Regions from separate parts of the Actinoplanes sp. NPDC049548 genome, predicted to be linked through region 2. Evidence: riboswitches for the same ligand, from Rfam matches in the RefSeq annotation. Region 2 holds a riboswitch; each other region holds the start of a gene.

Region 1 (9,292 bases), on a different contig from region 2:
CGTGCACGCTCGCGTACTGGCACCACCCGTTGTTCACCTCGAGCGCGAACCACGCGCCCTCCACCGCCACCCGGCCGCTGTACCAGGCGCTCTACGACTACAACGCCGACGTGGCGGTGTGGGGGCACAACCACGTCTACGAGCGCTTCGGGCCGATGAACCCCGCCGGCGCCCTGGACACCGCGCGGGGCCTGCGCCCGTTCGTGGCGGGCATGGGCGGGGCGAACCACTACACGTTCGGCACGATCCAACCGAACAGCGAGGCCCGCAACGCCGACACGTACGGCGTCCTGAAGCTCACCCTGCACGCGAACAGCTACGACTGGCAGTTCGTGCCGGTCGCGGGCAAGACCTACAGCGACAGCGGTACGGGCACCTGTCACTGATCCCGGCGTAGCCGGTAGTACACGAAGCCCTCACGGGTGACGCCGCCGTCGGGGACGAACCCGGCGGCGGCGCAGCACGCATGGCCGGGCTCGTTGTCGACCTCGACCCCGCAGAAGAACTCGTCCACATCCGACACCGCAGGGTGGACGGTCACCGCGCGCAGCAGCGCCCGGCCGCGGCCCTCGCGCCAGCGTCGCGGATCGACCACGAACGCGAGCCCCATGGACCGGCGTCCGCGGCCGTCGGCGTACACGTCACCGCCGATGAAGCCCACCTCGCCCGCCGCGTCGACGCCGAACCAGGCGTGACAGCGCAGCACCAGGTGGCCCCGGAACACCTCGCCGCCGCCGCGCTCCGCGATCGCGAGCATCCGCGGCAGCCAGTCCCGCCCGCCCAGGTAGCGCTGCACCTGGGGATGGTCGAACCAGGGTGCCGCCGAGTCCACCAGCGCCCCGGACGGCGGGACCAGCCTCATGCGCACATCATGCCGGGCCGCGCAAGACCCCCACGCCCCTCGGCTCCAGCCGCTCGGCGCTGCCGTGCAACGCCTCACCCGGCACGCCGGTCAGGTCCACCGGCTCGTCCGTGCGGTTCACGTAGAACCGGAAGTCCCCGCGTACGACCAGCTCCACCCGCCCGCGCAGGCCGGGCGGGAGCTCGCTCTCCACGCCGGCGCGGCGCAGCAGATCACCGAGCAGCGGCGCGAGGCCGTCGGGCCCGAGCCGGGTCGACACGTACGCGGCAGAGCCGGCGGTGTACGCCTTACGGGTGACAGCGGGGCTGCCGTCCGCGTACCGTGCGAGCACCTCGACGCCCGCGTCGGCGACCTCCATCATGTCCGTCCACAGTGTTCCTACGCTGCCGTTGTCGAGCACCACCTGGTCGCCATCGGGCAACGGGGCGAACTCCTCGATACGGATTCCGAGCAGGTCGCGGAGCGCGCCGGGATGGGCACCGGGCCACAGGTGGTCGTGCTCGTCGACGTTGCCCGAGAAGTACGTCGTCACCAGGTGACCGCCGCCCCGCACGTACGCTTCCAGCCGCCGGCGCAGCGCCTCGGGCACGACGTACAGGATGGGAGCGACGACGAGGTCGTAGCGGGAGAGGCCGGTCCGCACCGGCACCACGTCGGCGCGGACCCCGAGGTCGAGGAACGCCGAATACCAGTCGAGGGCCTCCTGCTGGTAGCGCAGCCGGTTCGTCGGGTGCGAGTCGAGCTCGGCGGCCCATGCCGAGTCCCAGTCGACCAGCACGGCGGCCCGGGCCGGCGTGCGCCCGGCGCCCGCGACCGGGGCCAGCCGCCGCAGCGTCTCTCCCAGCTCGGTGACCCGGCGGAACACCGCACTGTCCTCCCCCGCGTGCGGCACCATCGCCGAGTGGTACTTCTCGGCCCCGGCCCGCGACTGCCGCCACTGGAAGAAACACACGGCGTCCGCACCGTGCGCCACGTGGGTGAGAGAGTCGCGCTCCAACTCACCCGGCTTCTTCGGTACGTTGATCGGCTGCCAGTTCACCGCGCTGGTCGAATGCTCCATGAGGAACCACGGCCGGCCGCCGGCCACATTGCCGGTGAGGTTGGCCGAGAAGGACAGTTCGTCGAACGGCCGGGACGTGCGCTGCACGTAGTGGTCGTTGGCGACGAAGTCGACCTCGGCGGCCCAGTCGGCGTAGTCGAGCGGCCGCAGCCGGCCCATGATCATGAAGTTGGTGGTCACGGGCACGTCCGGGGTGAGCTCCCGCAGCACGTCACGCTCGGCGCACAGGTAGTCCTTGAGCGCGTCGGACGAGAAACGCGTGAAGTCCAGCTGCTGCGTGGGGTTCGGATGGGTGGCCGCGCGGCGCGGCGGCAGGATCTGCGACCAGTCGGAGTAGTGCTGCGACCAGAACGCCGTGCCCCACGCGGCATTCAGGGCGGCCAGCTCGCCGTACCGTCGCCGCAACCAGACGCGGAAGGCCGCGGCGGCGTCGTCGGAGTAGTCGTAGGCGTTGTGGCAGCCGAGCTCATTCGACACGTGCCAGGCGGCCAGCGCCGGATGGTCGCCGTAGCGGCCCGCCATCTGCCGGACGAGACGCAACGCGTGCTCGCGGAACGCCGGCGACGTGGGCCGCCAGTGCTGGCGGCTGCCCGGCCAGATGGTCCGGCCCTCATGATCGACCGGCAGGATCTCCGGATGCTTCGCCGTCAGCCACGGCGGCGGGGAGGCGGTCGCCGTGGCCAGGTCCACCGCGATGCCGCCGGCGTGCAGCAGGTCCATGACCTCGTCGAGCCAGCCGAAGTCGTACTCGCCCTCGGCGGGCTCGAGCCGGCCCCAGGAGAAGATGGCGAGCGACACGATCGTGACGCCGGCGGTCCGCATCGCGCGCACGTCGTCGTCCCAGACGTCACGCGGCCACTGCTCGGGGTTGTAGTCGGCGCCGTACTCGATGCGCGGCGTCCGGCCCGGCGCGGTACGCAGCCAGCGCGGTGAGGTTGTCATGCCAGTCGATGCTATCGGCGGGGGCCCGGCCGCCCCACGGGGGAAGGGCGACCGGGCCGGTCTCCGACAGGCCTCAGAGGGCCAGGCGCTGCCCCGGGAGGATCAGGTTCGGGTTGCCACCGATCTCGCCGCGGTTCAGCTGGTACAGGGCGCGCCACCCGCCCTTGACGTGGTGGCTGCTCGCGATCTTCGCGAGGGTGTCGCCCGAACGCACCGTGTAGGACTTGCCGGTCGCCCGCGCGGGAGTGCCCTTCGAGGACTTGACCGTGCTCTTGTGCGTCGTGGTCCTGCTGCTCTTGTGCTTGGTGCTCTTGTGCTTGGTGCTCTTGTGCTTGGTGCTCTTGTGCTTGGTGCTTTTGTGCTTCGAGGCACCGGAGGTGTTCTTGCCCTGATAGGACTTCGTCGAGCCGGCCTTCTTGCCGCACACCGGCCAGGCGCCGATGCCCTGGCCGTCCAGCACCTTCTCGGCGATACGGATCTGCTCCGAGCGGCTCGCCTTGTTCGCCGTGCTCGCGTACTTGCCGCCGCCGTACGCCTTCCAGGTGCTGCGGCTGAACTGCAGGCCGCCGTAGTAGCCGTTGCCGGTGTTGATGCTCCAGTTGCCGCCGGACTCGCACTGCGCGACGGCGTCCCAGTTCACACTGGACTTCGCCTGGGCCGCGGACCCCGGGCCCAGCAGGGCGACGGTGCCCGCCGCACCCGCGACCACCAGGCCGAGGGCACGCAGGGACTGCTTGCGGATCTGTGCCATGAAAGGAAACCTCCACGCCTGCGAGGTCAGCTGTCGGGTTCGGGCCGAGGAGCCCGGCCGCGCGTGGCGGCTTCACCCCGAGGCGCGACGAGCGCGCCGTGGAACCTGTGGGTCCCCCGCTCCATGCCTGTCGATTGAGGTCCCGGCCCGGTCGGCGGCAGGATTCGGCGTTACCGACCGCGGGGCCCGCGTCAGCGGACCGGCCGACGTTAACCACTCGGCAGGGGCCGACGACAAACTTCCGGGCCCGAAGGTGACGTTGTTTACACCTTGATGATCGAACTGATCGTGCATCAAAACGGGGCGAACCGGACCCGGCAGTCGTACCGTTGGATCATGGAGGATCCCGCTGTCGCCATCCGCGCCCGCCTCGACGAGATCGCCGGCCCGGACCCCGGAGCGCCGGAGAATGCCCTGCTCGCCCGGCTGCTGACCTCGTACACGACGAAGACGCCGGCGGCGCTGGACCGCTTCGCCGAGACCCTGCACGCCGGCGACCCGGCGGCCGTCCAGGATCTGGCACACTCGCTGAAGGGCTCGGCGGCCAACATCGGCGCGGACGCCCTCACGACGATCTTCGCCGACCTGGAGGACGCGGCCCGCGAAGGCGATCTGCCACCCGATCCGGCGGCGGCCCTGGACCGCATCCGGATCGCCTACGAGCGGGTGGCCCCGGTGTGCACGCGCATCGCGGCCGAGCTCCAGCCGCGTTCGTAGCGACCCACGGTCACTCGTCGCGCCGCATCACTCCGCGGCCGCGCTAGCAGAGCTCGCAGTGACGAACCGTTACTCGTCCCACCAACCGGACTTGTTCGCGGGGGCGCTGACTTGCTCGGTGAGCAGGCTCTGCACGATGCTCGCCAGGACGGCCGGCTGGGCGGGCTTCTCGAGGTAGGGCGCCTGAGGATCCACGAGGCCCTGCGTGAGTGCGACGTGGCGCGGGATCCCGCTGATGTAGATCACGTGCATGGCGGGGTAGACGCTGGTGATCGACCGGGCGAGATCGCCCCTGCTGTCGCCGGGCAGGGAGAGGTCGGCGATGAGCACGTCGATGCGTCCCTCCTGCTCCCGGCACACCTGCATCGCCGACTCCGAGTCCAGCGCGGTGAACACCCGGAAGCCACGGACGGCAAGCATGTGCGCGGTGGTCTCAAGGACGTCGGCGTCGTCGTCGACCATCAGGACTGCCGCGTGGCCCGTGAGATTCGTCATTCTGGCCTCCTCAAGCCCAGCGTAGGGGCCGGGCCATCGCCAAGAGCGAACTTCGCGATCCCTGCCCCCGGACGCGGCACGACCGGGCCCCGGCCGGCCGACGGACCGCACCGGCGAGTCAGGGTGCGGGCAGGGTCGGCAGCAGGGCCACGCGCAGCCCGAGCCGCAGCGCGGCGAGCGTCAGCATCCCCGAGTCGGTCAGCCTCTCCAGCTCCGCCGCCCGCGACGGCTCCCGCAGCCCCAGCGCATACCACCCGCCGTCGGTCGTGGGCCCGATCACCGCATCGAAGCTGCGCAACAGGTCATGGGCGTCGTCGAGCAGCCGCGGGCTCAGCCGGACGGCCGCGATCACCAGGAACGGGTCCCGGCGCCAGACACGCTGCGCGTCGCAGCGGAAGAATCGTCGGTTCATGCCCTGTCAGTGGCCGTAGGCCGCGCGAAGGTTGCCCGCCGCGGCGGAGAAACAAGGGCCGCGACGCCTACAGCGGGATCCACTCCGTCGCCATGGTCACCGACTCGAGCACCCCGGCCAGCGGTTCCACGCCGAGGCCGGGCCCGATCGGCACCGGCAGGTGACCGTCCTCGAGCACGAACGGCGCTGTGAGATCGGTGGCGAAGTAGCGGTCCGAGGCCGAGGTGTCGCCCGGCAGGGTGAAGCCTGGCAGCGCGGCGAGCGCGACGTTCGCCGCCCGGCCCAGACCCGTCTCCAGCATGCCGCCGCACCACACCGGTACGCCGTGCGCCGCGCACACGTCGTGGATCCGCCGCGCCTCCAGGTAGCCTCCGACCCGGCCGGGTTTCACGTTGATCACCGAGCATGCGCCCAGGGTGATCGCCGCCGCGGCCGCGCGGGCGGAGGTGATCGACTCGTCCAGGCACACCGGCGTGGCGATGAGTTTGGCCAGCTCCGCGTGGCCCAGGATGTCCTCCTCATCGAGCGGCTGCTCGATCAGCAGCAGCCCGTACGGGTCGAGGCGGGCCAGGTGCCGGGCGTCCGCGAGCGTGTACGCCGTGTTCGCGTCCACCTGCATGAGGACGTCGTCGCCGAAGCGCCGGCGGACGGCGGCGACCGGTTCGACGTCCCAGCCCGGCTGGATCTTGAGCTTGATGCGGACGTAGCCGGCTTCGAGGTAGCCGTCGACCGCGTCGAGCAGCTCGTCGACCGAGCCCATGATGCCGACGGACACCCCGCACGGCACGCGGTCGCGCACGGCACCCAGCTCGCGGGCGAAGGAGCGGCCCTCGGCCCGCAGTTCGGCGTCGAGGACCGCGGTCTCCAGGGCGGCCTTGGCCATGCGGTGGCCCTTGAAGGGTGCGAGAACCGGCCCGACGGCGTTGGCGTCCAGGCGGGACGCCGCCGCCAGCGCCGGCACCAGGTAGCGGCGCAGCACGTCGGCGGCGGCCTCGGTGTACTCGGGTGAGTAGCGCGGGTCGGTCATCGCCACGCACTCGCCCCAGCCCTCGGCCCGGTCCGTGACCACCCGCAGGAGGAGCACGTCGCGGCTGGTCTCGGTACCGAACGAGGTGCGGAAGGGCGCGACCAGAGGCATGGCGACGCGGCGCAGCTCGATGCCCTCGAGCTTCATGAGCACCTCCCGAAGGGCGACCTGACGAAGAGCTTCACGACGGCCTCCTCAGGACGTACCAGCCGGCGCGGTCGAACCCGGTGACCCGGGCGCCGCCGGCCAGCAGCGCTGACAACGTCTCCCGGACGGCGGTCCGCCACCGCGCGGCCTCCGCCGGATCCCGCCACCGCAGCGCTTCGACGTCTTCCGGCACGGCGACGAGCAGTTTCGTGCCGTCGAGGCTGCCGGGCACCCCGGTGCGGTCCAGGGCCACCACCGCGCCCGACGTGTCGTCGCGCAGCGGTGTCGGCCGCGTCAGGTCCCAGCGTACGAGGAGCCGGTCCGACGCGTCGTCGCCATTGATCCGATCGTGCATCCGGCCGTAGAAGTCGGGCAGGTACTCCGCCGGGACCGCGCCCAGCTTGGCCAGGTTGAAGTAGGCGTTGCGGGCCACCAGCGGGTCGAAGGTCCAGCTGATGGTGGTGGCGCCCTGGTCGAGGGCCCACGACCGCTGGTGCTGCTTGAGGGCGTACCCGATGTGGCGGCCCGTGGTCCCGGGCGCGACCCCGGCGATGTGGCTGTGCAGCTCCCGGGTGCCGGGCGGGCCGAAGAAGCCGACGCACGCGCCGAGCAGGGCGGCACCCTCATAGGCCGCGGCCACGTAGTTGCCCGACTTGGCGAGCGCTCGCAGGAGCTCGGTGCTCAGCACCGGCGTGCCGGGGTCCTGCTGCCAGATCGTGCCGAAGAGGCGGTCGATGGCGGCGAGCTCCGCGACCTCGGTCACCGTGCGCACCTCGACGCTCATGCCCGCAGCCGATCTGTGATCAGGCCGGCGACCAGGGCCGCGCGGGGCAGCAGCCCGGCGACGAGGACGTGCTCGTCGTCGGCGTGTGCGCCGCCGCCGACGGCGCCCAGGCCGTCGAGGGTGGGCGTACCGATGCCGGCGGTGAAGTTGCCGTCGGAGCCGCCGCCGACCGATGCGGCCGCGGGCTCGGGAAGGCCGAGGTCGCGGGCGACCTCGACGGCGCGGGCGAAGAGTGATGTCGACGCGGAGGCTTCCATCGGCGGGCGGTTGGGGCCGCCGAGGATCTCGAGGGTGGCGTCGGGGAGGACGGGGCGCAGGGCGTGCATCGCGGTGTCGACCCGCTGCTGTTCGGCGGCGTCCCCGACGCGGACGTCCACGGCGACCTCCCCGGCCGCCGGTACGGTGTTCTCCGACGCGCCCGCGGTGAGCAGGGTCGGCGTCACGGTGGTGCCGCGCGCCGGGTCCGCGAGGGCGGCGATGGCCAGCACCTGGTGGGCCAGCTCGACAGTGGCGTTGACGCCGCGTTCGGGCTCCAGACCGGCGTGCGCGGCGCGGCCGTGGACGCGTACCCGGTAACGGGAGACGCCCTTGCGCTGCGTCTTGAGCGCTCCCCCGGTGGCCGCGGCCTCCAGGACCAGGGCCGCGGCGCAGCCGGCGGCCTCCGACTCCACCAGCTCGCGGGAGGTCGGCGAGCCGAGCTCCTCGTCGCAGGTGATCAGCAGGGTGACCCCGGACCGGTCGGGCAGCCCGGCGATGGCGTGCATCGCCAGGACCAGCCCGGCCTTCATGTCGACGCAGCCGGGTCCGCGCAACACACCGTCGCTGATCCCGTACGGATGGGCGGCGAGCGATCCGAGCGGCCACACCGTGTCATGGTGACCGAGCACGAGCACCCGCCGCGGGCCGTTGCCGAACCGCCACCTCAGGTGGATCCGCCCGTCCACCGCGACCCGCTCGGGCGCGGCGCCCAGGCGGCGCTCGCCGAGGGCCGCCACCACCTCCGTGCTGCGCGCGAGGGCGGCCGGGTCGCTGGACGGCGACTCGCAGCTCACCAGCGCCTCGATGTCGCCGAGCAGCGCGGTCAGGTCCATGGCAGCCGAGCTTAGGCGGTGAGCGGCTGCCCCGCCGTTCGCGGAGCGCGGCCGGGCGGGCGTAATCTCTGTGCCCATGTGCTCCCGCGTCTCGGCACGGACGTCGCGGTGAGCAAGCCGCTGCGACCTGGTGACCCTCAGCAACTGGGCGAGTACGAGCTGCTCGAGCGGCTCGGTGAGGGCGGTATGGGCTCCGTGTTCCTCGCCCGCCGCCCCGACGGCCGGCTGGTCGCGGTCAAGGTCATCCGGCCGGAGTTCGCGTACGAGGACGAGTTCCGCGCCCGCTTCCGCAGCGAGGTGAACCGCGCCCGCCAGGTCCCGCCGTTCTGCACCGCCGAGGTCCTCGACGCCGACCCGGAGCACCCGACGCCGTTCCTGGTCGTGGAGTACGTCGACGGGCCCAGCCTGGCCGAGGTGGTGCAGGAGCAGGGTCCCTTGACCGCCGGCAACCTGCACAGCGTCGCGATCGGTGTCGCCACGGCCATCGCGGCGATCCACGGCGCGGGGGTCATCCACCGCGACCTCAAGCCACGCAACGTGCTCTTCTCGCTCGGCACGCCGAAGGTCATCGACTTCGGCATCGCCCGGGCGCTCGAGGTGACCAGCCAGCACACCCGCACCGACCAGATGGTGGGCACGGTGGCGTACATGGCGCCGGAACGGTTCGACTCCGACAGCCGGACCACCGGGCCCGCCGCCGACGTGTTCGCGTGGGGCGCCGTGGTCACGTACGCCGGCACCGGCCGTACCCCCTTCGCCGCGGACTCCCCCGCGGCGACCGCCGCGCGCATCCTCACCCAGCCGCCGGAGCTGTCCGGGCTGCCGGCGCCGCTGCGGGACCTGGTGGCGCTCACCCTGGCCAAGGATCCGGTCGAGCGGCCCACCGCGCATGAGCTGCTCGACATGCTTCTCGCCGCGGGGCCGCAGGAGACGATGACGCTGGCGCAGCGGCCCGAGCTGCGGCACGCCGCCGAGGCGGTGCAGCACTCGAGGCGGCACTCGGC
Region 2 (9,292 bases):
CTGGCGATCAGCGTACGGATGGACGCCCTGCACTTCTTCGACGAGCGCGGGGACCGCATCGATATCGGCTGGCGCTGAAGAAGACATTTACCCAGCAAGACCCCATACGGCGCTGCCCGTGCGATAAGACGGGGCGGTGCCGTTGACACGGTGCCGTAACGTTCGCCGCACGTCGGTGCGATGGCGTATCGACGTCACACACCTGAAGGGTGGCGACAATGGCGAACGCATCCGGATTGCTGGTGATCGAGAGAATCCTGCGCGACAGACAGGGGATCTGGCAGCAGGTCGTCGAGGATCGGGCACTGTCGAAGCTCACCGGGCAGATGATGCTCAGCACGGTGATCGCCCTGGCCTGCTACGGGGCGGTGCTCGGCTCCTTCCACAGTGTCCTCATGGCGCTGACCTCCGCGGTGAAGCTGCCGCTGCTGTTCCTCGTGACGCTGGCGATCTGCCTTCCCACGCTCTACCTGTTCAACCTCGTCTTCGGGGCGCGGCTGTCCGTACGCCAGTCCCTTGCCCTGGTCATGGTGGCGCTGACGGTGACCGCCATGCTCGCGGTGGCGTTCGCGCCGATCGCGCTGTTCTTCCTGATCACGGCACCTGACTACGGCTTCTTCAAGCTGCTCAACGTCGCGATCCTGGCGCTGTCGGCGCTGGTCGGGCTCCGCTTCCTCACCGGCGGCATGCGGGTGCTCAACGAGCACGGCCTGCTGGCGCCCGAGAAGAAGGAGACGCCGGCCGAGGCGCCGGTCAGCCCCGCGGTCACGGCCCCGGCTCCCGAGCCCGTCGCAGTGGGCGCCGCCCCGAACGGAAGCCCCGCGCCCGCTCCCGTGCAGGTGCCGCCGGGTTACATGCTCACGCCCGTCGGCGCTCCTCGCCCCGCGCCCCGGCCGGCCCTGCAGAGGCAGCCGGCGCCGCCGAGCATGGCCCTGCTCTACGTGTGGATCCTGCTGTTCGGCTTCGTCGGTACGCAGCTCGCCTGGACCCTGCGGCCGTTCTTCGGTAGCCCCGGCATGAAGTTCAGCCTGTACCGCGACATCGACGGCAACTTCTACGCGGAGATCTTCCGGACCCTGTCGCATCTCTTCTGATCGACTCGTCGGGCTCCGACGGCTGCCACGGAGGCGGTACACAGCGTAGGCTGCTCGGCGGTGGAGGAAACCGTCGACCGCGAAGTGCTGCGTCCGGCTCCGGGCAGGGAGCCGTCGGACGCCGTTGCCTCGCACCAAAATCCCGGTGGGAGCGCGCTGCTCGACCAGGTCTTCGGCCACGACGACATCACCCTGCTGCGCCACGAGGTGCTCCAGCGGCTCGAGCCGGGCCTGCTCGGCGACCGCCTGGACGGCTTCGTCCTCGCCATCAACGAGGTGATCACCAACGTCGTGCTGCACGCGGGCGGGAGCGGGCGGCTCGTGCTGTCCCGCACCGCCACCGCGGTGTGGTGCACCGTCACGGACTCGGGCCCCGGCATCCCCGAGGAGCACCGGCACCCCCCGGAGGCGCCGGGGGCGTTCGAGGACGGCGGCCGGGGCATCTGGCTGGCGTACCAGCTGTGCGACGAAGTCACGATGGCGACCGGCCCAATTGGGACAACTATCGGACTGCGCATCGACCTGCCCGCCCGGCTATCGACGTCTGACCTGCTCAACGGGGCCTCGGCCGGCGGCTGAACACGGCATGAAACGCCGTGGAAATGTCGACATCCGTATTCAAGCGTGTTCGCCATCTGAGGCGACTACATTAGGCCGGTGCTCGGACTACCTCCTCACGTGACGGCATGCCTTTTCGATCTCGACGGTGTGCTCACCCAGACCGCCCTGGTCCACAACGCGGCATGGAAACAGACCTTCGACGCGTTTTTGCAGGCATGGTCCGCGCAGAACGGACAGCCGTTCGTGCCGTTCGACTCCGGCGCCGATTACCATCGATACGTCGACGGTAGGCAGCGCGCCGACGGGGTACGCACCTTCCTGGCCTCGCGCGGCATCACCCTGCCGGAAGGCACACCGGACGACGGTCCCGACGAAGAGACCGTCAACGGCGTCGGCAACCGCAAGAACCTGCTGGTCCTGCAGAAGATCCAGGAAGGGGCCGTACAGGTCTATCCCGGATCCGTCGACTACCTGCACGCCGCCGTGGACGCCGGCCTGCGCCGCGCGGTCGTGTCCGCGAGCGCCAACTGCAAGGACGTGCTGGAGGCCGCAAAGATCGCGGACCTCCTCGAAGCGCGCGTGGACGGTGTGGTCGCACGTGCAGAACACCTGCCCGGGAAGCCGGCGCCGGACACGTTCTTGCACGGCGCGAAGCTCCTCGGCGTACCGCCGGAGAACTGTGCCGTCTTCGAGGACGCCCTTGCGGGTGTCGAGGCGGGCAGGGCCGGCGGCTTCGGCATCGTGATCGGCGTGGACCGGGTCGGTCAGGCCGACGCGCTGCGCGAGCACGGCGCCGACATCGTGGTGCAGGATCTCGCCGAGCTCCTGACCCGATAGCACCCCCATACGACTTCTTCTCTTCTCAGTTGCGAGAGGCACCACCGTGATCCGTGAACGGGCCTACCCCGTCGACCCCTGGCACATCCGGGAGACCCGGCTGGACCTGGATCTCCTGGCCCAGTCAGAGTCGGTCTTCGCCCTGGCCAACGGCCACATCGGCATCCGCGGGAACCTGGACGAGGGCGAGCCGCACGGCCTGCCCGGCACCTACCTCAACTCGTTCTACGAGCTGCGGCCGCTGCCGTACGCCGAGGCCGGTTACGGCTTCCCCGAGTCGGGTCAGACGATGGTCAACGTGACCAACGCCAAACTCATGCGGCTGCTCGTCGACGACGAGCCGTTCGACGTGCGCTACGGCGACCTGCGCTCCCACGAGCGCACCCTGGACCTGCGCGCCGGCACCCTCGAGCGCATCGTGGAGTGGGTCTCGCCCTCCGGGCAGGCGATCCGGGTCCGCACCGTGCGCATGGTGTCCTTCACCCAGCGCTCGGTCGTGGCCTTCCTCTACGAGGTCGAGCCGATCGACTCCACCGCGCGGCTGATCCTGCAGTCCGAGCTCGTGGCCAACGAGCAGCTGCCGCCGACCAGCAAGGACCCGCGCGTCGCGGCGGTGCTCGACCACCCGCTGCAGGCCGAGGAGATGCTGGAGCAGCGCACCGGCGGGCTGCTCGTGCACCGCACCAAGGCCAGCGACCTGCGCATGGCGGCGGCCATGGAGCACCTCGTCGAGGCGCCCGGCAAGCACGCCGTCACCACCGAGGGGCACCCGGACTGGCTGCGTACCACCGTCGCCTGCAAGCTCGAGCCGGGGCAGAAGCTGCGGGTCGTGAAGCTGGCCGCGTACGGCTGGTCCAGCAACCGCTCGCTGCCCGCCGTGCGCGACCAGGTCGGCGCCGCCCTGGCCAGCGCCCGGCTGGACGGCTGGGAGGGCCTGATGGAGGCCCAGCGCGAGTACCTCGACGAGTTCTGGGACCACTCCGACGTACGCGTCGAGGGCGACCCCGAGGTGCAGCAGGCGGTCCGCTTCGGCCTGTTCCACACGCTGCAGGCCGGTGCCCGGGCCGAGAAGCGCCCGATCGGCTCCAAGGGCCTCTCCGGGCCCGGCTACGACGGCCACACTTTCTGGGACGCCGAGACGTTCGTGCTGCCGGCGCTGACCTACACCCAGCCCTCGGCCGCGGCCGACGTGCTGCGCTGGCGCCACTCCACGCTGGACCTCGCCAAGGAGCGCGCGCAGACCCTGGGCCTGCAAGGCGCGGCCTTCCCGTGGCGCACCATCCGCGGGCAGGAGTGCTCGGCGTACTGGCCGGCCGGCACCGCGGGCTTCCACATCGGCGCCGACATCGCCGACGCGGTCCGCCGCTACGTCTCGGCCACCGCCGACTACGACTTCGAGCGCGAGGTCGGCCTGGAGCTGCTGGTGGAGACCGCCCGGCTGTGGCGTTCCCTGGGCCACCACGACCGGCACGGCCGCTTCCACATCGACGGTGTGACCGGCCCGGACGAGTACACGGCGGTCGTGGACGACAACGTCTACACCAACCTGATGGCCCAGCAGAACCTCTTCGCGGCGGCGGACGCGGCCAAGCGCCACCCCGACCTGGCCCGCAAGCTCGGCGTCGACGACGAGGAGTCCGCCTCGTGGCGCGACGCCGCGGCCGCGGTGCATATCCCCTACGACCGCGAGCTGGGCGTCCACCAGCAGTCGGAGGGCTTCACCCGCCTGCAGGAGTGGGACTTCGAGAACACGCCGCCGGAGGCGTACCCGCTGCTGCTCAACTACCCGTACTTCGACCTCTACCGCAAGCAGGTCGTCAAGCAGGCCGACCTGGTCATGGCCATGTACGTGCGCGGCGACGCCTTCACTCCGGAGGAGAAGGCCCGCAACTTCGCGTACTACGACGCCCGCACGGTGCGCGACTCGTCGCTGTCGGCGTGCATCCAGGCGGTCATCGCGGCGGAGGTCGGCTTCGTCGAGCTCGCCCACGACTACCTCGGCGAAGCCGCCCTGATGGACCTGCACGACCTGCACCAGAACGCCCGCGACGGCGTCCACGTGGCGTCGCTGGCGGGCTCCTGGATCGCGCTCGTCGCCGGCCTGGGCGGCATGCGCGACTACAACGGCCAGCTGTCCTTCGCCCCGCGCCTGCCGAGCCGGATCAGCAACCTGGAGTTCTCGCTGCTGTGGCGGGGGCTGCGGCTGCGGGTCGAGGTCGCGCCGGAGGAGGTCACCTACTCGCTGCGCAACGGCGGCGGGTCGGCGCGCCTCGAGCTGCTGCACCACGGCAAGGAGGTGACGGTGACGCAGGTGAAGCCGGTCGTGCTGCCGATCCCGCCGGCGCCGCCGACCGGTCCGGCACCGTCGCAGCCGGCCGGGCGTGCTCCGGTCCGGCGGGCTTCGGGGCTGTAGGTCAAGGTCAAGAGCTTCATGTCGTAGCTCGGTGGGGGTGCAGACCGCAACTCCCGTCGAGGCCGGGCCCGGAGATCCCATCGCCTAGCGGCTCAGGGACGGATCTCCGGGCCCTTCATTCTGCGTAAATGGGAAAACCCCAAGCACGTAGAAGCCCCCGCCAGAAGAGGACGGGGGCTTCGTCGCGTGGGGCGCGGCTAGAGCATGGAGATGTGGACGTGGTCCGTGTGGTTGGACGGTCCGTGGTACTTCTTCCAGCCCGTCGCCGGGAACCAGATCATCCGGTTCCAGATGACGTACAGGATGCCGAGCCGGTCGGCGTTGCGGACGGCGAACGCCATCAGGTTGTTGCCGTACTCGCGGGTGTCCTGGTTGTGCCAGGGGGAGAAGCCGCTCTTCTGCAGGGACCAGTCGCAGGCTCGGCCCTTCGGATGCTCGAACGGCCCGCCGTCGCGGTGACAACCGACGAAGCGGTTGAAGCCCGCCTTCCTCACCTCTTTGTACATGTGCAGGGTGCGCGAGGTGATGCAGCCGCCCGTCGTCGGGTCGTCGACGTTGCAGGGCAGGGGGCCGAACTCGCCGTCGGCGTTGCGCGGTGCGGGCGCCGCCACGCGGGACTTGGCCAGCACGAAGCCGCCCGTCACCGTATCGCCGCCGACCAGCGCGAGAGCCTTCTCGGCCGACTCCTTCTGCTTCTTCATCGACTCGAGGTTCTGCTTCTGCGCCTTGACCTCCTGGTCCAGGCGCGTCTTCGCGGTGGCGACCTCGTTGATGGCCCCGTCCAGCTCGCGCAGCTTGCCGTCGTTGAGGGCGTTGATCTCCTCGAGCGAGACGGCTTTCTCGATGAAGGCGTCGGGCGAGCGCACGTTGAGCAGGAAGCCCATGGTGCTGAGACCGCCCGTGCGGTACTGCTGCGCCGCGACCGCGCCGACCTGGGGCAGGAGCGCGTCGCGCTTGGCCTCCGCGTTCTTGACCTGCAGGGCGAGCGCGAGCTGACTCTTGGTCGACTTCGCGACCGCCGACTTCGCGGCCAGGAAACGCCGGCCCGTGTTGTCGAGCAGGTCGTTGAGCATGGGGTTGTCGTCGCCGTCGTCGGCGGTCGACGAGTTTCCTCCGCCCGGCGCCGCACTCGCGGGCGCGCCGGGGGCAGCGATCATGGTGACCGCGGCTAGCGAAGCCAGGGCGAGGACCAGCCACCGGCGGGGTCTTGCCGTCATCCAGTTTCCTTCCGTGTTGCCGCCGACCGGGTTAGCTGACGGGTTCGGGACGGAAGCGATCCCTACCGCTGGTTCAGCGGATTCACCCCATTACCAGGTGGTTCCCCGATTCGCCTCACGGCGATTGAGCGGTGGTCCGCCGGCACCTTGGGGGCGGTGCCTTCCTGGCGTGACCGGCCGAAAGTTTACCCGACTCCGGGCCGGTCACCAGCGGTCGCGGCGTCGGCAAAACTGTTACGACGCAACGACTTTGCGTCACCACTCGATGGAATGACCCTGGTCATATTCCGTCGCGCGAAATCTGACGGCCCGTGGTCGATTGATTGCGAAGAGTGCGAGACCTGTCGATTCAAGAAAACCATGGGTATCGTTCGTCACGGTTCCATCACGGAACCGCCGCCTAATCGCCGAAAGGCGAGCCGGGGACCCATCCGGTAATGGGGTGAATCCGCAGCTCCCTGCGGTAGGGATCACTTCCGTCCCGAACCCGTCAGCTAACCCGACCGGCGGCCGACGGAAGGAACGCACGTGAGGCTCGACCCTGTCCGCCGGCGATTAGCGACCCTGCTCGCGGTCCTCGTCGCCACCTCGGGGCTGGCACTCGTCGCCCCGGCAGCGGCCACCGCCGCGCCCCGCCCGCTCGCCGCGCCGGGAGGCTCCGGCGACGACGGGGAGGGCGGCTCCAAGTCCCTCGTCGAACAGCTCGAGGCGGCGTCGAAGGGCTTCGTCGAGGCCAAGGAGGCGCTCGACCGCTCGAAGAAGCGCCAGCAGGAGCTGGTCGCCAAGCTCAAGGAGATCGACGCCGACCTCGGCCCGAAGCAGGGTGCGCTCGACGAGATCGTGCAGCGGACGTACCGCACCGGCCGGCTCGGCCCGATGAGCGCACTGCTCACCGCCGACTCCACCGGCACCCTGCTGGACCGGGCGCAGACGCTGCAGACCGTCGCGATGAAGCAGGACCGCGCGATCCGCGACCTCAAGGACGCCCGCAGCAAGCAGGAGCAGGCGAAGCTCGCGATCGACGCGGCGATCCGCGACCAGCAGAAGCAGCTCACCATCATGGCCAAGCGCAAGACGCAGGCCGAGAGCGCGCTCAAGGCGCACAACGCGGCCGCGGCCGACGATGGCAGCCCCAGCACCGACAGCTCACCCAGCAGCGGGTCCAGCGGCGGCAGCAGCGCCCTCGCGGCACCCGCGCCGCGCAACTCCGACGGGTCGCTGCCGGGCGAGTCGTGCAGCGTCAACGACCCGACGACCAGTGGCTGCATCACGCCGCGGACCCTGCACGCCATGAAGGAGGCCAAGGCGGACGGCTTCACCCGCTTCGTGGCCTGCTTCCGGCACCAGAACAGCGGTGAGCATCCCAAGGGCCGGGCCTGCGACTTCGCGGCCGACCGCAACGGCTTCGGCGGCGTGGCGACGGGCAGCAGCCGCACGTACGGCAACCGGCTGGCGAACTACTTCATCCGCAACTCGAGCCGGCTCGGCGTGCTCTACGTCATCTGGTTCGAGCGGATCTGGCTGCCGTCCAGCGGCTGGAAGGCGTACACCCGGGGCCAGGGTGACCCGTCCAGCGACCACACCAACCACGTGCATCTGTCGATGAGATGACCCGGGGCGGGGCGTACGTCACTTCTTGACGTACGCCTCGTACTCCTTCAGCACCTCTTCGGTGGGGCCGTCGCCGCGGATCAGGCCGGACTCGAGCCAGATGCAGCGCTCACAGGTGTCCCGGATCGACTGCTCGCTGTGGCTGACCAGGAACACCGTGCCGGCCTCGGCGCGCAGATCCCGGACCCGCTGCTCGCTGCGCTTGCGGAACTTGGCGTCACCGGTCGCCAGGGCCTCGTCGATCAGCAGCACGTCGTGCTTCTTGGCCGCCGCGATCGAGAACCGCAGCCGGGCGGCCATGCCCGACGAGTACGTCCGCATCGGCAGCGAGCTGAAGTCGCCGCGCTCGTTGATGCCGGAGAAGTCGATGATGTCCTTGACCTGGGACTTCACCTCGGCGGGCGACATGCCCATGGCGAGGCAGCCGAGCACCACGTTGCGCTCGCCGGGCAGGTCGTTCATCAGCGCCGCGTTGACGCCGAGCAGCGACGGCTGGCCGGCCGCGTAGATGGCGCCCTTCTCGACGGGCAGCAGGCCCGCGATGGCGCGCAGCAGGGTCGACTTGCCGGAGCCGTTCGTGCCGATCAGGCCGATCGCCTCGCCCTTGTACGCGACGAAGCTCACGCCCTTGATCGCGTGTACCTCCCGCAGCGTGGCGGGCTTGGCGCCGGTGATGATCCGCTTGAAGCTGGCGAGCGGGCTGCCCGTACCGGCGGCGCCGGCCTGGTGGACCCGGTAGACGACGTGGGCGTCGTCCACGATCACGGTGGGTTCGCGCTGGTCAGCCACGGCCGTAGCCCTTCTCTCCGCGCCAGAAGTACACGTAGCCGCCGATGCCCACCACCAGGGTCCAGCCGATGGCCTCCAGCCACAGGACCAGCGGCGGAGCGGCGAGCTTCACGTCCTCCATCAGGGCGTGGCGCATCAGCTCGATGAACACGAGCAGCGGGTTCGCCTCGACCACCGCGAGCTTCCAGCCGCCGAGCGCCTCCTCGAACTTGTGGACGGGGTAGAGCACGGCGGACCCGTACAGCCAGATCCGCATGATGAACGGCACCAGCTGCTTGAAGTCGGCGACCTTGGAGCCCAGCCGGGCCGCGGCCATGGCGAGGCCCGCGTTGAACACCGACTGGAGCACGAAGATCGGCACGGCGAGCAGCCACTCCAGGGTGATCGGCTCCATGATGCCGACGATGATCATGAGGACGGCGATCGAGGCGAGCATGTTGCGGACCTCGACCATGGCGATCGCCAGCGGAAGGCTGGCTCGTGGGAAATGCAGGGCCCGGATGAGTCCCAGGTTTCCGCTGATCGCCTGGATTCCCGCCTGCACCACCGACTGGGTGAACTGGAAGATGAAGACGCCGGTGCACAGGTAGGCGATGAAGTTGTCGACGTCCCGCGACTGTTTGAGGACGAGCCCGAAGATCAAGTAGTAGACGGCCGCGTTGATCAGCGGTGTCAGCACCTGCCAGAGCATGCCGAGCCGGGTCTTGCCCAGCGACGAGGTGACCTTGGCGTTCGCGTACGAGGCGATGAAGTGCCGGTACGCCCACAGC
Region 3 (9,292 bases), on a different contig from region 2:
ATCAACGAGTTCCGGCTGGCGTACGTCAGCGAGGCGCCGGTCAACTGGTGCCCCGGGCTGGGCACGGTGCTGGCCAACGAGGAGGTCACCCCCGACGGCCGCAGCGAGCGGGGCAACTACCCCGTCTTCCAGCGCTCGCTGAAGCAGTGGATGATGCGGATCACCGCGTACGGCGACCGCCTGGTCGAGGACCTGGACGCCCTGGACTGGCCGGAGCCGGTCAAGCTGATGCAGCGCAACTGGATCGGCCGCTCCCGTGGTGCGCACGTCGACTTCCCCATGGACGGCGATGACATCATCTCCGTCTTCACCACGCGCCCCGACACGCTGTTCGGCGCGACGTACATGGTGCTGGCGCCTGAGCACGCCCTGGTCGAGGCGATCGTGCCGGCCGCCTGGCCCGAGGGGACGAAGGACGCGTGGACCGGGGGGCACGCGACGCCGTCCGACGCCGTCGCCGCCTACCGTGCCGCCGCGGCCGCCAAGACCGAGGAGGAGCGGACCGCCGACGCCAAGGTCAAGACCGGCGTCTTCACCGGCGCGTACGCGACCAACCCGGTCAACGGCGCCCGCATCCCCGTCTTCATCGCCGACTACGTGCTGGCGGGCTACGGCACCGGCGCGATCATGGCGGTGCCCGGCCACGACGAGCGGGACTGGGACTTCGCGCAGGCGTTCGAGCTGCCGATCGTGCGCACCATCGAGACGCCGGAGGACTTCGACGGCGCGTACACCGGTGACGGCCCCGTGATCAACTCGGAGTTTTTGAACGGCATGGGCATGGCCGATGCCAAGGCGTCGATGATCTCGTGGCTGGAGGAGAAGGGGCACGGTCGCGGCGCCACCACCTTCCGGCTGCGGGACTGGCTGTTCAGCCGGCAGCGCTACTGGGGCGAGCCCTTCCCGATCGTGTACGACGAGACGGGCCTGCCGGTCGCCCTGCCCGAGTCGATGCTGCCCGTGGAGCTGCCGGAGGTCGACGACTTCTCCCCGCGTACCTTCGACCCGGACGACGCCGACAGCGAGCCGGAGACGCCGCTGTCGCGCAAGAAGGACTGGGTGCAGGTCGAGCTGGACCTGGGCGACGGGCCGAAGACCTACATCCGCGAGACCAACACCATGCCGCAGTGGGCCGGCTCCTGCTGGTACGAGCTGCGCTACCTGGACCCGCACAACGAGAAGGTGCTGGTCGACCCGGAGAACGAGGCGTACTGGATGGGCCCGCAGGGTCCCGGCGACCCGGGCGGCGTCGACCTGTACGTCGGCGGGGTCGAGCACGCCGTCCTGCACCTGCTGTACGCCCGCTTCTGGCACAAGGTCCTGTACGACCTGGGCCACGTGTCGTCGTTCGAGCCGTTCCGGAAGCTGTTCAACCAGGGCTACATCCAGGCGTACGCGTACCGGGACGCCCGCGGCGTCATCGTGCCCGCCGAGGAGGTCGTCGAGCGCGACGGCAGGTACTACTACGGCGACCAGGAGGTGGCCCGGGAGTACGGCAAGATGGGCAAGTCGCTGAAGAACGTCGTCACCCCGGACGAGATGAGCGAGCAGTACGGCGCCGACACCTTCCGCGTGTACGAGATGGCGATGGGCCCGCTGGACGTCTCCCGGCCGTGGGAGACGCGCGCGGTGGTCGGCTCTCAGCGCTTCCTGCAGCGGGTGTGGCGCCTGGTCGTCGACGAGGAGACCGGCGAGGTGCGGGCGACCGACGCCCCGCTGGACCCGAAGACCCGGCGGGCGCTGCACCAGACGATCGCCGGCGTCCGCGAGGACATGGACGAGCTGCGGTTCAACACCGCCATCGCCAAGCTGATCCAGCTGACGAACACGCTGACGCCGCTGGAGACGACGTCCCGCGAGGCCGTCGAGCCGCTGGTGCTGATGATGTCGCCGTTCGCCCCGCACCTGGCCGAGGAGCTGTGGCGCAAGCTGGGCCACGACGGCACGCTGGCGTACACGGAGTTCCCCGTGGCCGACCCGGCCCAGCTGGTCGCCGAGTCGGTCACCTACCCGGTCCAGGTCAACGGCAAGGTCCGCGGCCGGGTCGAGGTTGCGCCCGACACGGCGGAGGATGCCGTACGGGAGGCCGCGCTGGCCGCCGTCGCCGAGGTGCTGGCCGGCCGCGACCCCCGCAAGGTGATCGTGGTCCCCGGCCGACTGGTCAGCGTCGTCGTGTGATCCACCTGGTGGAACAGGGCCCGCCGCGAGTGATCGCGGCGGGCCCTTCGCCGTCAGAATGACCCCGTGCCTGATCTTCCGGATGTGCTGCCCGTCGCCCCGCTGAGCTCGCCGCTGGACGCCACGGTGCGTCCGCCGGGCTCGAAGAGCATCACCAACCGCGCGCTGATCTGCGCGGCCCTCGCGCCGGGCACCTCCACACTGTCCGGAGCGCTCTTCGCCGACGACACCCGCGCGATGATGGGCGCGGTGGCCGCCCTCGGCGCGCGCGTCGAGGGGGACGAGGACGCGCGGACGATCCGGGTGACGGGCATCGACCCGGGGACCGCGCCGACCTCCGGCATGATCGATGCCCGGCAGTCCGGCACGACCTCCCGGTTCATCCTGCCGGTGGCGGCGCTGCTTCCGGTGCGGACGGTCGTCGACGGCACCGCTCAGCTCCGGGCACGCCCCAGCGGCCCGGTTCTCGAGGCGCTGCGCGAGGTCGGTGCCGTGGTGGAGGAGCTGGACCAGCCCGGTTACCTGCCCGCCGCGGTGCGCGGGCCGTTGCGCGGGGGACCCGTCGAGATCAGCGGGCACATCTCCAGCCAGTTCCTGTCCGGCCTGTTGATGGCGGGGCCGCTGATGCGCTCAGGGCTGTCGGTGTCGCTGACCTCGCCGCTGGTGTCGGTGCCGTACGTGGAGATGACCAAGGCGGTGATGGCTGCGTTCGGGGTGCGGGTCGACGGCCTCTCGGTGGCCGCCGCGAGCTATCGCGCTGTCGCTTACGAGGTCGAGCCCGATGCGAGTGCCGCCTCCTACTTCCTCGGTGCCGCGGCGGTGGCCGGCGGGCGGGTCACCGTCGAGGGGCTGGGGACCGCCAGCCTGCAGGGCGACGTGGGCTTCGCGGACGTGCTGGAGCGGATGGGTGCTTCGGTGACCCGCACCGCCAGTTCCCTCACCGTGCGGGGGACCGGCCGGCTCACCGGCGTAGACATCGACATGTCTGATATTTCGGATACCGCGCAGACGCTCGCCATGGTCGCGGTGTTCGCCGACTCGCCGACGCGGGTGCGGGGCATCGGGTTCATCCGGCGCAAGGAGACCGACCGGCTCGCCGCCGTGGTGACCGAGCTGCGCAGGGCCGGGATCGACGCCGTCGAGGACGAGGACGGGTTCACGATCCACCCGGGGCGGCCCCGGCCGACGCGGTTCGCGACGTACGAGGACCACCGGATGGCGATGAGCCTGTCTCTGCTGGGGCTGCGGGCGCCCGGCATCGAGATCGAGGACCCGGGGTGCGTGGCGAAGACGTACCCGGACTACTTCCGGGACCTGGCCGCGCTGGCCTGAACGATCAGGCGGCGACCACGGCAGCGGCGCGGCGGGCGGCCAGGCGCCAGCGCAGCACGATCGCCGTGGTGAGGGCGAAGCCGATGACCGCGGGCGCGAGCGTCATCGGGCTCATCTGACCCGGGGACGTCACGGCGGCGCCGATCACGGCGTAGGACACCGCGGACGGGATCGCGGCAAGGGTGGTCCCGAGCAGGTAGCGCTTGCGGCAGACCGACGTCGTCCCGTACGCGTAGCCGATCAGGCCGTACGGCGCGAGCGGCAGGAACCGGACCAGCAGCACGGCCGCGAGACCCCGCCGGTTGAGCCACTCGTCGAGCCGGGCCATCCGGCCCCCGGCCTTGGCGCCCAGGGCACCCCGGCCGGCCCAGCGGCCCGCGTAGTACGTGGCGATGGCGGCGATCACGGCGGCGGCGAGGGCGGTCGCCGCTCCCGTCGCCGGCCCGAGCAGCATGCCGCAACCCATGGTGACCGCGGTGCGGGGCACGAGAACGGACAGCAGCAGGCCGCCCACCACCGCGATCGCGACCGCGGCGGCGGGGCCGAGGCTCACGACGGAGTCGGCGATCGACTGGATCGGCAGGACGGCGGCCGCGACGCCGAGGCCGGCGACGACCGCCGCGAGAATGCCGAAGCGGATGAGGCGGCGGCGCCACCCGACCGGAGCGTGGGTCTGCTGGCTGGCCTGAGGGTCCGCGGCGGGGGAGTTCGCGCCCCGCGGGGCGATCAGGGTGTCAGTCATGCAGGCGTACCGCCCCTACGTCTCGTCGGTCCAGGAAGGTGGAGGTCGTCTCGGGTCACGCGGCGCCCGCGGCGGCGAGCCGCTCGCCGCGGAGCCGGTCGGCCCAGGTGTCGTCGAGCGGTGCAAGCCTATCCGCGCCGGTCGCCCAACTCAGTAGCAGATCGGCTATCGCTGGGTTGCGGGCGAGCGCGGGCCCGTGGGCGTACGTGCCCAGGATCTTCCCGTGCCAAGCGCCCTCGGTGTGCCCGTCATTCCCGATGCCGGCGGTGACCCTGGCCAGCGGCGCCACGCCGGGGCCGAGGTGGGTGCGTCCGCCGTGGTTCTCGAAGCCGGTGAGGGGCGGCAGGCCCAGCCGGGGATCGATGTCGCCGCGGACCTCGCCGACCGCGCGCGTCTCGCCGCGGTCGGAGGTGATGTCGAGCAGGCCCAGGCCGGCGCACTGGGCGCCCTTGGCGAAGAAGGAGGCGCCGAAGAGCTGGTAGCCGGCGCACACGGCCAGGACCGCCGCGCCCTGGGCGACCGCCCGGTGCAGGCCGCCGTCGGCGATCAGCCGCTGGGCGGCCAGGGCCTGGGGGCCGTCCTCGCCGCCGCCGATGAGGTAGATGTCGGCGGTCGCGGGCATCGCCTGGTCGGAGCGGACCGAGTAGGTCTCCACCGGGATGCCCCGCAGCGCCGCCCGGCGGGCCAGGATCAGCATGTTGCCCCGGTCGCCGTACGTCGACAGCAGGTCCGGATAGATCCAGACGACCCTCAGGGTCTCAGTTGACACGGTCCAACTCCGCTCGGATGTCCTGGAACGCCGTGTAGTTCGCGATCACTTCGAGCCGGCCCGGCGGGGTGGCCCGGATCGCTTCCTCGAAAGTCTTAACGTGCCGGAAGGGCACATCGTTCACCTCGAGGCGTACGGCGAGGTCGTAGGCCCGGTCGCCGGTGATCAGGACGGGCCGGCCGCGCAGCGGCGAGAAGTCGACGTCGTAGAGCCAGGAGGTGTCGAACCCGTCGGGGTCGCGCGCGTTGATGGAGAGCAGTGTCGGCGCCACCTCGGCCATGTCGAAGGCCTCGAGCCAGCTCGCGGGGTTCTTGGCCAGCAGCAGTCGGATGTTGCGGCCGTCGCGGTCCACCTGGGCGTAGCGGCCGGCCACCGAGGCCACGCCCGCGAGCCGGGGCACCCCCTCGATGGGGCGTACGCCGAACTCGGCGGCCACCGCCAGCGCGGTGGCCGCGTTGCCGAGGTTGACCTGACCCGGCAGCTGCAGCTTGACCAGGTGCCAGTCGCCCTTCGGGTCGAGCACGCCCTCGTCCTCGACGGTCCACTGGGCCTGCGGGCGGCGCAGCGGGCATCCCGTGCACCACCAGTCACCCTGGGCGCGGTTGATGGGCGAGCCGCACTCGGGGCACACCCACGAGTCGTCGGTCCACCGCTGGCCGGCGCTGAACCAGACGACCTGGGCGGTGTTGACGGCCGCCCAGACCACCATCGGGTCGTCGGCGTTGGCGACCACGTGCACGTCGGGGTGGGCGGCGAGGGCGGTGCGCCACATCTGCGCCATCATCGCCACCTCCTTGGCCCGGTCGAGCTGGTCGCGGGAGAGGTTGAGCAGCGCCACCACCCGGGGGTTCGTCTCCTCGATGACCCGCGCGAGGTAGTGCTCGTCGACCTCGAGGACGGCGAACGGGGTGGCACCCGCCTTCGCCAGCGCGGAGGTGTGCCCGGAGGGCATGTTGGCGCCGAACGAGTTGGTGGCCACCGGGCCGAGGACGCCCAGCGCCGCGGCGGTGAACCGGGTCGTGGTGGTCTTGCCGTTGGTGCCCGAGACGAGGGCGATGGCCCGGCCGGCGGCGAGGTTGCGCAGCAGGTCCGGATCGATCTTGAGGCCGATCCAGCCGCCGATCACCGAGCCGTCGCCGCGTCCCGCGGCCCGCGAGAGGGCCGCGGCCGTGCGCGAGACGGAGCTCGCGACCTTGGCCCGCAAGGGCATCTTCCCGTCCGTCACGGCGACGAGGGTACCGGAAACGGACACTACGTCGAGTGGCGCCGGGTGCGGCGGCGGCACCGGGTTCGGGCGGCGTCGATGCCTCGGCCGAACGGATGATCAGGGTTCGTCGTCCGTCGCCGTGTTTGCGCCGGTCAGAATGTTTGCGAAGGCTTTCGCCCGATCTCGGAACGTCCCTCGATCAGCCCGCCTGCGGCTTTTTATGTGTTCTGTTTCACCCGTAACCTTCAGCTCTGAGTGATCGTCAAGGTGCATATCGTGGCGGCATTTGTCACGCGGTGGTAACAAACCGGACACCGTCCACTGTGCCAAATACGAAGAGTGATCGAGGGGGGTCCCACGGTGGATCGAGAAATCGGGTAGGCAGGGTGTGCCGGTGAGCGACCGCCCACCGCTCGTACCGCACGGACCACGCCGAGCCCTGCCCCGGTCCGGACGGGACGACCACGAAGCACGTGAACGACCACAAAGGCATATGGGGGCAGGGACGGGGGACCCATTTCCGGTCCGCCACCGGGTCGCGAGACCCGGCGGACCTCGGGGTGAAGCCGCCACGGCGGCCGGGCAACCTTCCCGCCCGAACCCGACAGCTAACCTCGCAGGCGTGCCGGAGGGATATCTCTACCGTGCACGAACGCAGTTCGAGCCGGGGCCGCCGCATGTCCGTCGGCACCGGAACCGTCGCACTGTCCCTGGGTCTCTGCCTCTGCGCCGGCCAGCTGGTCGCGACGCCGGCAGCATCCGCCGCTCCCGTCACCACGGCGGCCGCGGTCAAGACCGTCAAGCCCAAGCAGTCCGTCTCGTACAACAAGCGGACGGTGCTCTGGGGCTCGAAGGTCCGGGTGACCACCAAGCTGACCGACCCCAGGACCGGCAAGAAGGTCGTCAAGGGCTACGTCCGGCTGCAGTCCAAGATCAACGGCAAGTGGAAGACCTGGCAGAAGAAGCCGGTGCGAAGCGGCGCCGTCGTCTTCAACACCAAGCCGGGCCGCACGGTCTGGTTCCGGACCTACTACGGCGGCTCGTCGGGGCTCGCGCCGGCCGCGACCAAGAGCGTCAAGATCACGGTCAAGGCCAGCGGAGCGAAGATCCTCGCCGAGGCCAAGAGGCACAAGGGCGCGCTCTACAAGTTCGGAGCGGCCGGCCCGAAGCGCTTCGACTGCTCGGGTTACACGCAGTACGTCTACAAGAAGGCGGCGGGCAAGAAGCTGCCGCACAAGGCGAACTCGCAGCAGCACTACGGCAAGAAGGTCGGCAAGGGCAGCAAGAAGGCCGGCGACCTGCTCGTGTTCCGGTCCGGCTCGTACGGCACCCACGTCGGCATCTACGCGGGTGGCGGCTACATGTGGGCCGCGCCGCACACCGGTGCGCGGGTGAAGAAGCAGAAGGTCTACAGCAGCAACTACGTCGTCCGGCGCATCGTCTGACGCCTCGGCACGGCAGTGCTGTAGACAGCGGTACGACAGTTCAGTGGGGCGCGACCCGGTTCGGGTCGCGCCCCACTGTCGTCTGCGCCTGTGCGCGATTTTCCTCCACTTCGCTCCCGGCGATCCCTCCACTTCCCTCCCCGAGGCCCTTCCGGCCCGGGGAATTGCCCTTTTTCGGGGGAGTTTCGTGCCCGCCTGGGCGGCATGTCGGAAAGTGGACCTTGATCGGAGGCCCTCGGCCCTCCACTCCGGCCCCACCGTGTCTGACGTGCGCATTCATCCGCGAAAAGGGTTCATGGACGGGCCGATTCCGGTTGCGGGTGGAGGGAAGTGGAGTAGAGTGGAGCGCAGTGGCAGGCCGGATCGGACCTGCCGGCCCGAGCGAACCGGCGGACCGCGAAACCGCCACAGGGCAGGGGGGTTTGGCCGATGTTCCTCGGCACTCACACCCCGCGCCTGGACGACAAGGGCCGGCTGATCCTTCCGGCGAAGTTCCGGGACGAGCTGGCGGGAGGTGTCGTGATCACCAAGGGGCAGGAGCGTTGCCTGTACGTGTTCCCGATGCCGGAGTTCCAGCGGATCGCGGGGCAGCTGCGGGACCAACCGGTCACCAACAAGGCCGCCCGGGCCTACAGCCGGGTGTTCTTCGCCAGCGCGCACGACGAGATCCCCGACAAGCAGGGCCGGGTCACCATCCCGGGGCACCTGCGGGAGTATGCGGCACTCGACCGTGAGCTCGTGGTGATCGGTGCGAGCACGCGGGTGGAGATCTGGGACAAGCAGTCCTGGGAGCAGTACCTCTCGGCGAGCGAGGACGACTTCGCCGACATCGAGGAGGGGGTGCTGCCCGGCGGACTGTAGGCCCGGCTCAGCTGCCTGCCGGCCGCCGAGGTGGTCCGGACGTCGCTGCCGCCGTACTGCGAGATCTCCAGCCGCTCCCGCTCCTGGCGCCTCTTCCCCGGCGCCAGGCGTGTGTCCGGTGGGGCGCGCCCGATGGCAACGGGCACGAGCGGATGGGGATCTGGCGGTACGGAAGACGACCGGACGCCGATCGCGAACAAGCGGCCGGGTGGCGCGCGGGAAAGAGCAGGCGATGGGGGTCGACATGGGGGAGCTTCGCGGCACGCACGTGCCGGTGCTGCTCGAGCGCTGCCTCGAGCTGCTCGCTCCCGCGCTGGACCGTCGCGGTGCGGTGCACGTCGACTTCACGCTGGGCCTGGGCGGGCACGCCGAGGCCGTGCTCGAGCGGCACCCGGACGTGGTCCTCGTCGGACTCGACCGGGACCCGGAGGCGCTCGCGCACTCCCGGCACCGGCTCCAGCGCTTCGCCGATCGCATCCACCTGGTCCACGCGGTCTACGACGAGCTGCCGGCGGTCCTCGCGGAGCTCGGCTTCACCGAGTTCCACAGTGGGCTGTTCGACCTCGGAGTGTCCTCGTTGCAGCTCGACGAGGCGGACCGGGGCTTCGCGTACGCGAAGGACGCACCGCTGGACATGCGGATGGACCAGTCGCGGGGGATCACCGCCGAGGAGGTCGTCAACGGCTACGAGCCGGGCGAGCTGGTCCGCATCCTGCGGGTGTACGGCGAGGAGAAGTTCGCGCAGCGCATCGTCTCGG

The links. A riboswitch is a leader RNA that binds a small molecule or an ion and turns the genes downstream of it on or off. The one in region 2 is predicted to bind cyclic di-AMP.
Region 1: it holds a riboswitch for cyclic di-AMP, as region 2 does, so the genes downstream of both, AB0J80_RS20540 (transglycosylase family protein) here and AB0J80_RS10650 (hypothetical protein) in region 2, are expected to answer to the same signal.
Region 3: it holds a riboswitch for cyclic di-AMP, as region 2 does, so the genes downstream of both, AB0J80_RS07845 (NlpC/P60 family protein) here and AB0J80_RS10650 (hypothetical protein) in region 2, are expected to answer to the same signal.

Annotation. Positions count from the first base shown of each region.
Region 1 is NZ_JBFAPM010000010.1:44,756-54,047, forward strand. It holds gene AB0J80_RS20525 (DNRLRE domain-containing protein) at 1-386, shown strand, start outside; gene AB0J80_RS20530 (GNAT family protein) at 380-862, opposite strand; gene AB0J80_RS20535 (beta-galactosidase) at 870-2,864, opposite strand; gene AB0J80_RS20540 (transglycosylase family protein) at 2,938-3,615, opposite strand; cyclic di-AMP (ydaO/yuaA leader) riboswitch at 3,617-3,795, opposite strand; gene AB0J80_RS20545 (Hpt domain-containing protein) at 3,952-4,332, shown strand; gene AB0J80_RS20550 (response regulator) at 4,402-4,827, opposite strand; gene AB0J80_RS20555 (DUF2064 domain-containing protein) at 4,946-5,239, opposite strand; gene menC (o-succinylbenzoate synthase) at 5,307-6,413, opposite strand; gene AB0J80_RS20565 (GNAT family N-acetyltransferase) at 6,448-7,197, opposite strand; gene AB0J80_RS20570 (M20 family metallopeptidase) at 7,194-8,288, opposite strand; gene AB0J80_RS20575 (serine/threonine-protein kinase) at 8,397-9,292, shown strand, end outside.
Region 2 is NZ_JBFAPM010000004.1:178,170-187,461, reverse strand. It holds gene AB0J80_RS10680 (ABC transporter ATP-binding protein) at 1-78, shown strand, start outside; gene AB0J80_RS10675 (hypothetical protein) at 219-1,094, shown strand; gene AB0J80_RS10670 (ATP-binding protein) at 1,155-1,673, shown strand; gene AB0J80_RS10665 (beta-phosphoglucomutase family hydrolase) at 1,752-2,492, shown strand; gene AB0J80_RS10660 (glycoside hydrolase family 65 protein) at 2,539-4,905, shown strand; gene AB0J80_RS10655 (hypothetical protein) at 5,103-6,122, opposite strand; cyclic di-AMP (ydaO/yuaA leader) riboswitch at 6,127-6,263, opposite strand; cyclic di-AMP (ydaO/yuaA leader) riboswitch at 6,510-6,647, shown strand; gene AB0J80_RS10650 (hypothetical protein) at 6,651-7,733, shown strand; gene AB0J80_RS10645 (ABC transporter ATP-binding protein) at 7,752-8,522, opposite strand; gene AB0J80_RS10640 (ABC transporter permease) at 8,515-9,292, opposite strand, start outside.
Region 3 is NZ_JBFAPM010000003.1:144,178-153,469, reverse strand. It holds gene leuS (leucine--tRNA ligase) at 1-2,178, shown strand, start outside; gene aroA (3-phosphoshikimate 1-carboxyvinyltransferase) at 2,245-3,510, shown strand; gene AB0J80_RS07860 (VTT domain-containing protein) at 3,515-4,252, opposite strand; gene AB0J80_RS07855 (glutamine amidotransferase) at 4,308-5,021, opposite strand; gene AB0J80_RS07850 (MurT ligase domain-containing protein) at 5,011-6,231, opposite strand; cyclic di-AMP (ydaO/yuaA leader) riboswitch at 6,745-6,866, shown strand; gene AB0J80_RS07845 (NlpC/P60 family protein) at 6,873-7,673, shown strand; gene mraZ (division/cell wall cluster transcriptional repressor MraZ) at 8,103-8,534, shown strand; gene rsmH (16S rRNA (cytosine(1402)-N(4))-methyltransferase RsmH) at 8,767-9,292, shown strand, end outside.